DNA from 3 places in the Pantoea sp. SGAir0175 genome. Region 1 is predicted to be linked to each of the others. Evidence: predicted binding sites of a transcription regulator. Region 1 holds the regulator's gene; each other region holds the start of a gene.
The links. Region 1 encodes PurR, which represses purine synthesis genes. Its sites were predicted from a motif close to CANGCAAACGTTTGCNTG; they were not measured.
Positions count from the first base shown of each region.

Region 2: the regulator PurR is predicted to act here: its motif matches at 2,160-2,177, upstream of purE (5-(carboxyamino)imidazole ribonucleotide mutase).
Region 3: the regulator PurR is predicted to act here: its motif matches at 2,472-2,489, upstream of glyA (serine hydroxymethyltransferase).

Region 1 covers NZ_CP028081.1:2,328,572-2,332,417, forward strand. The annotation lists gene C1N56_RS10755 (C40 family peptidase) at 212-1,003, shown strand; gene C1N56_RS10760 (cytochrome bd-I oxidase subunit CydH) at 1,060-1,149, opposite strand; gene purR (HTH-type transcriptional repressor PurR) at 1,423-2,448, shown strand; gene punR (DNA-binding transcriptional activator PunR) at 2,445-3,356, opposite strand; gene punC (purine nucleoside transporter PunC) at 3,466-3,846, shown strand, end outside.
Region 2 covers NZ_CP028081.1:3,035,407-3,039,252, forward strand. The annotation lists gene cysS (cysteine--tRNA ligase) at 1-699, opposite strand, end outside; gene ppiB (peptidylprolyl isomerase B) at 918-1,412, shown strand; gene C1N56_RS14290 (UDP-2,3-diacylglucosamine diphosphatase) at 1,412-2,128, shown strand; gene purE (5-(carboxyamino)imidazole ribonucleotide mutase) at 2,262-2,771, shown strand; gene purK (5-(carboxyamino)imidazole ribonucleotide synthase) at 2,768-3,832, shown strand.
Region 3 covers NZ_CP028081.1:1,117,874-1,121,719, reverse strand. The annotation lists gene C1N56_RS05010 (3-phenylpropionate MFS transporter) at 1-981, opposite strand, end outside; gene glyA (serine hydroxymethyltransferase) at 1,106-2,359, opposite strand; gene hmpA (NO-inducible flavohemoprotein) at 2,696-3,846, shown strand, end outside.

The sequences.
Region 1 (3,846 bases):
CAATTAATAATTAGCAATAATTCCGCTGGGTTAAACAGCTGAAATCGCTCATTTTTGCCCCACTTTCAGTACCGTGACAGATTAATGGAAAAAGACCTTACCTTTTGCAAAAAAAGTGGATTAGAATTGCCCCGGTGCTGATCGTCGATCAGATTTTTCTAACTTTACCGCGGTCTGGCTTCCTGCCGACGGCTTAACCTGTAACCGGACTATGCGTTTACTGATTACGCTTTTCATACTGGCTTTTGCCCAACTGTTCTTTAATGTGGCGGCGGCTTCTCCGCATGCGCCGGTTAATGCCAGTTTGCAGAAAGCGGAGAAAAAGAACGCGCGTGAAGATGAGCGTCGCAAACGACGCCCGGTGAAAACCACCAGCAAAAAGTCACGCCTGACGTCGGTACAGAAGTTCAGGCTGAAAAAACAGCAGAAAAGCGAAACGGTACTTCAGCACACCACCCAGCGCAAATCCTCACTTAAGCTCAGTGCGAAAAAATATGGTCATCAGCGGCTGGCGAAAAAATCGCGTGACGTTGCCGTTGATGATGAAGTGCAGCAGCTGAGCGGCATTAAAATGAGCAAAGCCCACCGCCTGCGCTATCAAAAAGCACGTGAAACCGCGATGACGAAACTGATGGGCCAGCTGGGTAAACCGTATCAGTGGGGAGGCACCTCACCGCACACCGGTTTCGACTGCAGTGGTTTAGTGTGGTACGCCTACAAAGATCTGGTGAAGTTTAAATTTCCCCGCACCGCCAATGAGATGTATCACCTGCGCGACGCCGCGCCGATCAAGCGCGAGATGCTGGAGAAAGGCGATCTGGTGTTCTTCCGCATCAACAACCGCGGCACCGCCGACCATGTCGGGGTTTATCTGGGCAATGGTAAATTCATTCAGTCTCCGCGCACCGGTAAGGACATTCAGATTAGCGCGCTGGGCGAGGATTACTGGCAGAAGCATTACGTTGGCGCACGCCGTATGATGACGCCGAAAACCGTGCGCTAACCTCAGCGTTGCGCAACAAAAAAGCCGGTGGCTGTTCAGCAGCACCGGCTTTTTTATTAATGCAGAATGGCGGTAAAGCTAAAGGCAATAATCATCAGCAGAGCAGCGGCGGTGGTGGTCAATGCCAGTTTTAAATCGGTACTCATCACAACTCCTTAGTCACACAGATTGCATGGTTAAATAATTTTCGCACAGTGATGGGCAAAAATCTCGTGTTATCCGCCCCGGCTTGCTAGAATCGCCGCCTTTCGTTGCGCAACAGATTTAGCGCATGCTGCATTGACAGCCTGCTGAAGGATGTTTCCCTGCCCGATTAAGCAGATTAGCCCTGATATTCAGGGCGCAAAACCATTAGCAGACGCAAACGTTTAACAATATACTTATCAGTAAGTTGCGATAATCCCAGGAGTACCATTTTCATGGCAACCATTAAAGATGTGGCGAAACGCGCCGGGGTCTCAACCACCACGGTTTCGCATGTCATCAACAAAACGCGTTTTGTCGCGGAAGAGACGCGTAACGCCGTATGGGAAGCGATTAAAGCGCTGCACTATTCACCGAGCGCGGTGGCCCGCAGCCTGAAGGTGAATCACACCAAGACGCTGGGCCTGCTGGCGACCTCCAGCGAAGCGCCCTACTTCGCCGAAATTATTGAAGCCGTGGAGAATCACTGCTTTGAGCGTGGTTACACGCTGATTCTCGGCAACGCGCATAACGATCTGCAAAAACAGCGCGCTTATCTTTCGATGATGGCGCAAAAGCGCGTCGATGGCCTGCTGGTCATGTGCTCCGAATATCCCGACGATCTGCTGCAGATGCTCGAAGAGAACCGCAATATCCCGATGGTGGTCATGGACTGGGGCGAATCGCGCGGGGACTTTACCGATACCGTGCAGGACAATGCGTTCCACGGCGGTTACCTCGCCGGACGATACCTGATTGAGCGCGGCCATCGCGATATCGGTGCCATCCCCGGCCAGATGGAACGCAACACCGGTGGCGGACGTCATGCGGGTTTTCTGCAGGCGATGCAGGAAGCGGGCATCAGCGTCCGTCCCGAGTGGATTGTGCAGGGTGACTTCGAACCGGAGTCAGGTTATCAGGCGATGCAGCAGATTCTGAACCAGAAACAGCGCCCGACGGCGGTGTTCTGCGGCGGCGATATCATGGCGATGGGCGCGATTTGCGCGGCCGACGAGATGGGACTGCGCGTGCCGCAGGATATTTCGGTAATTGGCTATGACAATGTGCGCAACGCGCGCTACTTCACTCCGGCGCTGACAACCGTGCACCAGCCGAAAGCGCAGCTGGGGGAAAAGGCACTGGAGATGCTGCTGGACCGCATCACCAGCAAACGTGAAGAGCCGCAGACCATTGAAGTTCAGCCCACGCTGATTGAGCGCCGCTCCGTGGCCGATGGCCCGTTCCGCGATTACCGCCGTTAAGCCGCCTTCTCGCTGAGCCACTCGTGGTTCAGCGTCTCCGCATCGCCCAGATATTCCAGCAACCACGCCAGCGCCGGTGACGCGCGCTGCTCAGACCAGCTGACGCAACACGGGCTGTCCGGAAACGGCTGCGGCAACGCCAGCTCCACCAGCGCGCCGCTGTCCAGCAGCGGGCGCGCCAGGTGCCCCGGCACCATGCCCACGCACAACCCAGCCTGCAGGCAATCCAGCCCGGTTTCCCACTCCGGCACCACCAGACGCCGCTGGTTATCCAGCGTCCACGTCATGCGGCGCGGCAGCGCGCGCGATGTATCTTCCAGCACCAGCGACGGCCAGGCGCGCAGGGTTTCGTCGTCCAGCTGCGGGCTGCGGGCCAGCGCATGCTGCGGACTTACCACACAGCGCCAGTTGAGCGCGCCCATATCCTGAAAGGCGAAGCGGCCGCCGACCGGAATGGCCTGGGTGGCACCAATCGCCACATCGACACGCCCATCAGCCAGCGCGTCCCACACGCCGTTAAATACTTCGTAGCTGATGATCAGCTCCATATCGGGGAAATGGCGGTAAAAATCCTTTACCAGCTGGCGGGTGCGCTGCGGTTTGACGATGCAATCTACCGCGATACTGAGCTGACCGCGCCAGCCGTTAGCCAGCTGCTGACACTGACGGCGCGTGGCCAGCATTTTTTTGATAACAGAACGCCCTTCACGCACAAAATGCTCGCCTGCTGCCGTCAGCACCACTTCGCGATGCTGCCGCTCAAACAGCGGTACCGCCAGCCAGCCTTCCAGCTGGCGCACGGTATAGCTGATGGCAGAGGGCACGCGGTGCAGCTCCTGCGCCGCCGCGCTAAAACTGCCGGTGCGCGCTACCGCGTCCACCACCTCAAGTGCATATTCCGACCACATAGTTTTCCCATCAAAAATTTTAACAGCACCCTGCAAATATTAGCGTTTCACAAAGCCCGCTGCACCCTTTTACACTCCCCGCCGTTCAACCTGCCGAATGAGAAAAACCATGCTGTCATCCAAAGGATTTCTGCCTTACCTTGCCGTGCTGAGCATGCTCGGCTTCCTGGCCACCGATATGTATTTACCCGCCTTCGGCGCCATGCAGCGCGACTTTGCTTCCGCACCGGGCACCATCAGCGCCAGCCTGAGCTTGTTTCTGGGCGGCTTTGCCTGTGCGCAGGTGCTGTGGGGTGTGCTGTCGGACCGCTTCGGCCGTAAGCCGATTTTACTGGCGGGCCTGAGCCTGTTTGCGCTGAGCTGTCTTGCCATGCTGTGGGTGACTAACGTCTGGCTGATGCTGGTGCTGCGCTTTGTGCAGGCGGTAGGCGTGTGCGCCGCAGCGGTGAGCTGGCAGGCGCTGGTGGTTGACCGCTATCCGCAGGCCAAA
Region 2 (3,846 bases), 710 kb from region 1:
CGGGAACATCAGGTCTGAACCGCCGCCGTGGATGTCGAAATGGGTGCCAAGCTGTTTGCAGTTCATCGCCGAGCACTCAATGTGCCAGCCCGGGCGGCCGTTGCCCCACGGTGAGTTCCACGCCGGCTCATCAGCCTTGGACATTTTCCACAGCACAAAGTCCATCGGGTTGCGCTTCACTTCCGCCACTTCCACGCGCGCGCCGGCCTGCAGCTGTTCGAGATCCTGACGCGACAGTGCGCCGTAATCTTTATCGCTCAGCACATCAAACATCACGTCGCCATTATCCGCCACGTAGGCATGGCCGCGATCGATCAGCTTGCCGACCAGTTCGATGATCTCCGCGATGTGGCGCGTGGCGCGTGGCTCGAGATCCGGCGGCAGAATACCCAGCGCGGCAAAATCTTTGTGCATTTCGGCGATCATCCGGTTGGTCAGCGTTTCGATGCTTTCCCCGTTTTCGTTGGCACGTTTAATGATCTTGTCATCGATGTCAGTGATATTACGCACGTATTTCAGCTTATAGCCCACGTAACGCAGGTAACGCGCGACCACGTCGAATGCCACAAAGGTACGCCCATGGCCGATATGACAGAGGTCGTAAACCGTGATTCCACACACGTACATACCGATTTCACCGGCATGAATGGGTTTAAATTCCTCTTTCTGGCGACTCAGGGTGTTATAGATCTTTAGCATTGAACGATTCCGTTGTTTACGTGTGCGGGATACGCCTTCTTGATGTAGCCGGTTATTGTGCCGTATTTTTCCGACTTGTGCATCGCTCGCTTCGCAACTGCCGTTGCCTTACTGACGCGTTATTGGAAATTGTGATATAAGAGGCGTCTACAAAAATGCCCCGCCGCCTTGCCGGTGCGGCAGTTGATACTGACGACAACCTCCACAGGACGAATATAATGGTCACTTTCCAGACGAACCATGGCGATATCGTAATCAAAACCTTCGATGACAAAGCGCCGGCTACCGTACAGAACTTCCTGGACTACTGCCGTGAAGGTTTCTACGACAACACCATTTTTCACCGCGTGATCAACGGTTTCATGATTCAGGGCGGCGGTTTCGAGCCGGGCATGAAGCAGAAAGCCACCAAAGCAGACATCCGCAACGAAGCCAATAACGGCCTGAAAAACACCAAAGGCACGCTGGCGATGGCGCGTACCCAGGCACCTCACTCGGCTACCGCACAGTTCTTCATCAACGTTGCCGATAACGACTTCCTGAACTTCCGTGACGAAAGCCTGCAGGGCTGGGGTTACTGCGTGTTTGCTGAAGTGGTTGAAGGCATGGACGTGGTCGAAAAAATCAAAGCAGTGAAAACCGGCCGCAGCGGCATGCACCAGGACGTGCCGGTTGATGACGTGATCATCCAGAAAGTGACCGTCAGCGAGTAATGTCGCGCACGCTGTTTATCGCAGATTTACATCTGTGTCAGGAAGAACCGGCAATCACTGCCGGTTTTCTGCATTTTTTGCAGGGGGAAGCGCAGCAGTGTGATGCGCTTTACATCCTTGGCGATCTGTTTGAAGCCTGGATTGGCGATGACGATCCTAATCCGCTGCATCAGCAGATCGCCGACGCCCTGCGTGCCCTGCCGGTGCCAAAATTCTTTATTCACGGCAATCGCGACTTCCTGTTAGGTCAACAGTTCGCCCGCGCCAGCGGCATGACGCTGCTGCCCGAAGAGCAGGTGCTGGAGCGCTATGGTCAGCGCGTGCTGATGATGCATGGCGACACGCTGTGTACGGACGATCAAGGTTATCAGCGTTTTCGCGCCAAAGTCCATCAGCGCTGGCTGCAGCGGCTGTTTCTCGCGCTGCCGTTGCGTCTGCGCATGCGCATTGCTGCGCGGATGCGGGCCGACAGCAAGCAGGCCAACCAGCACAAGTCACTGAGCATCATGGACGTCAACCCGCAGGCAGTAGCCGCGGCGATGACGCGCCAGCAGGTGTCGATCCTGGTTCACGGCCACACCCATCGCCCGGCGATTCATCAGTTCGAGCTCGCCGGCACGCCAGCGCAACGCGCGGTGCTGGGCGCGTGGCATGAGCGCGGATCGATGATTCAGCTGGACGCACAGGGCGTGCAGTTGATCGAATTTCCTTTCTGATTGTTTGCGGCGGAAATGCCGGTTTTCCGCCCACGCAACCGTTTTCCTTGCCGCTGTCTCGTGCTATTCTCTGTGCCCTTCTTTACCTGCCCGCCCGGCCAGGTTCGTTTGATTATTCACAGGAGTTGACCGCATGTCATCCAACGCCGCCCCGGCCCGTATCGCCATCGTCATGGGTTCCAAAAGTGACTGGGCTACCATGCAGTTCGCCGAGGAAATCCTTAACAGCCTGGATGTCCCGTTCCACGTTGAAGTGGTCTCTGCGCACCGAACGCCAGATAAGCTGTTCAGCTTCGCAGAGCGCGCAGCCGACAACGGTTTTCAGGTGATCATCGCCGGTGCCGGCGGTGCGGCGCACCTGCCAGGCATGCTGGCGGCGAAAACCCTTCTGCCGGTGCTGGGCGTACCGGTACAGAGCGCAGCACTGAGCGGCGTGGATAGCCTCTACTCCATCGTACAGATGCCGCGCGGCATTCCAGTCGGTACGCTGGCCATCGGTAAAGCCGGTGCCGCCAACGCCGCACTGCTGGCGGCGCAGATCCTGGCGATTCACGATCGCGAGCTGGCTGCACGCCTGGCCGCCTGGCGTCAGAGCCAGACCGATGAAGTGCTGAATAATCCGGATCCGCGGGAGGACGCATGAAGCCAGTTTGCGTACTCGGCAACGGTCAGCTGGGCCGCATGCTGCGCCAGGCGGGCGAGCCGCTGGGCATCGCCGTGTATCCGGTCGGACTGGACGCGGAGCCGTCGGCACTGCCGATCGCGCAAAGCGTGATCACCGCGGAAATCGAGCGCTGGCCGGAAACCGCGCTGACGCGCGAGCTGGCTAACCATCCGGCGTTCGTCAACCGTGATATTTTTCCGCGCCTCGCCGATCGCCTGACGCAAAAGCAGCTGCTCGATCAGCTCAACCTGGCAACCGCGCCATGGCAGTTACTGGCTGATAAAAGCGAGTGGCCGGCGGTATTCAGCACGCTGGGCGAGCTGGCGATCGTCAAGCGCCGCACCGGCGGCTATGACGGCCGCGGCCAGTGGCGCCTGCGCGCCGACGAAACCGCAACGCTGCCGGATGAGTGCTACGGCGAGTGCATCGTTGAGCAGGGTATTAACTTCAGCGGTGAAGTCTCGCTGGTGGGCGCGCGCGGGCACGATGGCCGCACGGTGTTTTATCCGCTGACGCACAACCTGCATCAGGACGGCATTCTGCGTACCAGCGTTGCCTTCCCGCAGGCTGATGCCGCGCAACAGCAGCAGGCAGAAGCGATGCTGAGCGCGATCATGCATGAGCTGAAGTATGTGGGCGTGATGGCGATGGAGTGTTTCGTCACACCGCAGGGCTTGCTGATCAATGAGCTGGCACCGCGCGTGCACAACAGCGGCCACTGGACGCAGAATGGCGCCTCAATCAGCCAGTTTGAACTGCACCTGCGTGCCGTGCTCGGTCTGCCGCTGCCGCAGCCGGTGATGTTTGCGCCGTCGGTGATGGTCAACCTGATTGGCGCCGACCTCAATACCGACTGGCTGCAGCAGCCGCTGGTGCATCTGCACTGGTACGACAAAGAAGTCCGCGCCGGACGTAAGGTCGGCCACCTGAATCTGACCGACAGCGATCCGGCACGCCTCACCGCCGCACTCAATGCGCTGGTACCGCTGCTGCCTGATGCCTATGCGAGCGGCATTGCATGGGCCGTGGCGAAGCTGTAGTTCTGCGGTATTCC
Region 3 (3,846 bases), 1.2 Mb from region 1:
ACGAATCACTTCTGCGCCTTTACGCGCGGCAATAAAGCGCATCGCCGCCAGATGGCAGATGGTAAAGCTGCCGCAGTGCAGAATCTGCGCCACAATCAACAGCGGTAGCGCTGTGCTGGCACCCAGCAGCGTCCAGCGCACCAGCGCGCACACGCCGGACAGCAGCAGCAGATCGCGCGCGCTCCAGCGGCGAAACAGCCGGTTACTCAGGGCAAAAATCACGATTTCGGCCACCACGCCCAGCGACCACAGATAACCGACCACCGAGGCCGAATACCCTGCTTCCTGCCACCAGATGGCGCTGAAGCTGTAATACGCGGCGTGTGCGCCCTGCATCAGCGTTACGCACAGCATGAAACGCCAGACGCTGTTCTCGCGCAGCAGGTCGCGCCACGCCGCCCAGCCACCGCTCGCGCCCTGGCGTAGCTCACCCTGCGGTCGGGTTTGTGGCGGCAGCAGCATGCCGGACAGCATCGCCAGCGCGCCTGCGCTTAGCAGCAGCAGAATCACCTGCGATGACCAGGCGCTGACCAGCATACCGGTAAGCGCCGAGCTGATAACAAACGCCAGCGAGCCCCACAGCCGTACCGGACCATAGGCCAGCCCGATTTGCTGTGTCCAGGTGGCCGCCAGCGCATCACTCAGCGGCACCAGCGGCGAGAAGAACAGGTTAAAACCAATCATCACCAGCAGCAGCCATAGCCACTGACCGCCCAGCCAGAAACCGAGCGCGAACAGACAGGTCACCAGCGCCAGCAGGCGCAGCGCAACAATCAGCTGCGCTGGATTTTTCACCTGCGAAGCAATCAACAGGCTGCCGGCAAAGCGCGCCACCATGCCACAGCCGAGCAGCAGGCCAATTTTTTCCGCATCCAGCCCGTTGCCTTTCAGCCACACGCTCCAGAACGGCAGATAGATGCCATAGCAGAAAAAGTAGGTGAAGTAGCTCAGTCCCAGCCACCTGGCCGATCCGATGGTCATGTTTCCTCCTGTTGACGCTCCGCCGTGCGCGGAATGGCCGCTACTTTCTCAAAGCCGCCTGCGAAAGGGAATAAAAAAAGGATGGCTTGCGCCATCCTTCTTCACACTGCGGGTTTAGCGCTTATCAGGCATAAACCGGCAGACGGGCACAGATATCCAGCACTTTCTGTTTGGTGCGCTCGATAGTGGCTTCGTCGTTGATATTGTCGAGAACGTCAGCGATCCAGCCCGCCAGTTCGCGCACTTCCGCTTCTTTGAAGCCGCGACGGGTCACTGCTGGCGTACCGATACGCACACCGGAGGTCACAAACGGGCTCTTCGGATCGTTAGGTACGCTGTTTTTGTTCACGGTGATGTTGGCGCGGCCCAGAGCGGCATCCGCCTCTTTACCGGTCAGCCCTTTGCTCACCAGATCGATCAGGAACAGGTGGTTGTAAGTACCGCCTGAGACGATGTTGTAACCACGCTCCAGCAGCACTTCCACCATCGCTTTGGCATTCTTCGCGACCTGCTGCTGATAAGCCTTGAACTCCGGCTCCATCGCTTCTTTGAACGCGACGGCTTTACCGGCGATAACGTGCATCAGCGGGCCGCCCTGACCACCCGGGAACACCGCGGAGTTCAGTTTCTTGTACAGCTCTTCGTCGCCGTTTTTCGCCAGGATCAGGCCACCACGCGGACCGGCCAGCGTTTTGTGCGTGGTCGAGGTCACGATGTGCGCGTGTGGTACCGGGTTCGGGTACACATCAGCAGCGATCAGACCGGCAACGTGGGCCATATCAACAAACAGCCAGGCGCCGATGCTGTCGGCGATTTCACGCATTTTTGCCCAGTCGCACACGCCAGAGTAAGCAGAGAAGCCGCCCACGATCATTTTTGGCTTGTGGGTCTGCGCCAGTTCGGCCAGCTCTTCGTAATTGATTTTGCCGGTTTCATCGATGCCGTAAGGGATAACGTTGTACAGTTTACCGGACAGGTTGACCGGCGAACCGTGGGTCAGGTGACCACCGTGTGCCAGGTTCATGCCCAGAATGGTGTCGCCCGGCTGCAGCAGCGCGGTATACACCGCGAAGTTAGCCTGGGAGCCGGAGTGCGGCTGCACGTTAGCGTAATCCGCGCCGAACAGCGCTTTGGCGCGATCGATCGCCAGCTGCTCAACGATATCCACATATTCACATCCGCCGTAGTAGCGTTTGCCCGGATAGCCTTCGGCATATTTGTTGGTGAGCTGTGAACCTTGCGCCTGCATAACGCGTGGGCTGGTGTAGTTTTCCGAAGCAATCAGTTCAATGTGCTCTTCCTGACGCACCTTCTCCTGCTCCATAGCCTGCCACAACTCGGCATCATAATCGGCAATGTTCATATCACGCTTTAACATCCGCATCTCCTGACTCAGCAACTTTTTAACGGCAGTTTAAGCCCCGGCTGGGGGCGAAGGCCAACAGTGTAAACGGTTTTGCCAGGGGACGGTAGCGCCAATCTCCTCTTTTTACGCAAACGATTGGCAAGGCGCTGGCACGGGATTTTTACGCTTTTTAGCCGGGGAAGAAAACCGGATATTTGTTCATCAGCAGCGGGAAAATTTTTCAGCTTTGCGCGCCCGCCAGCAGATTGGCACTCGTCACCCCAGACAAAACGGGGGATTTACAGTGCGCGGCAACAGGCATAACATGCATTTAAAATACATGTTTAAAATTACTCTGAGGATCAGCCCATGCTTGACGCACAAACCATCGCCACCGTGAAATCTACCCTGCCCGCGATTGCTCAACTCGGCCCGCAGCTGACCGGTCACTTTTATCAGCGGATGCTGACGCAGCATCCCGAGCTGAAGAACGTGTTTAACATGAACAACCAGCGCAGCGGCAATCAGCGTGAAGCGCTGTTTAACGCGATCTGCGCGTACGGCAGCAACCTGGAAAATCTTGAGGCGCTGCTGCCGGCGGTGGAGAAAATTGCGCAGAAGCATGCCAGCCTGAATATTCAGCCGGCGCAGTACGCGATTGTCGGGGAAAACCTGCTGGCGACGATTAAAGAGCTGCTCAATCCAGGCGATGAAGTACTGGCGGCGTGGGGCAAAGCCTATGGCGTGCTGGCTGAGGTGTTTATCCAGCGTGAAGCAGCGATTTACCGTGCGTCGGAAGAAAAGGTCGGCGGCTGGCGCGGCGCGCGCGATTTTCGTATCCGTGCGATTACCGCGCAGAGCTCGGTGATCAAAAGCATTGAGCTGGTGCCGAATGATGGAGAGCCGGTGGCGGACTTCCTGCCCGGCCAGTATCTGACCCTCAGTCTGCGCCCGGCGGACAGCGACTACATTCAGCACCGCCAGTATTCGCTGACGCATCTGCCGGATGGCAAAGCCTATCGCATTGCAGTGAAGCACGAAGCGCAGGGCAGCGTCTCCGGCTGGCTGCATCAGCATGCGAAGGTCGGCGATATCGTGCAGTGCGCCGCGCCGGCCGGGGATTTCTTCCTGCAGGCAGCAGCGCAGACGCCGGTGACGCTGATCTCAGCAGGCGTCGGGCAAACGCCGCTGTTAGCCATGCTGGCCAGCCTGGCGGAGCAGCAGCATTCGGCCGCGGTATGCTGGCTGCACGCCGCCGAAAACGGCGCGCAGCACGCGTTTGCTGATGAGGTCGCGGCGCTGGGCGCGCAACTGCCGCGCTTTAGCCGCCACGTCTGGTATCGCCAGCCGCAAGCTGACGATGCGGGACGTTACGACGCGCAGGGTCTGATGGATTTAGCCACCGTCTCAACCGCACTGACCCAGCCCGAGGGTGAGTTCTGGATTTGCGGCCCGCTGGCGTTCATGCAGTTTGTTGCGCGCCAGCTGACTGATGCCGGCATCAGCGCCGACCGTATCCA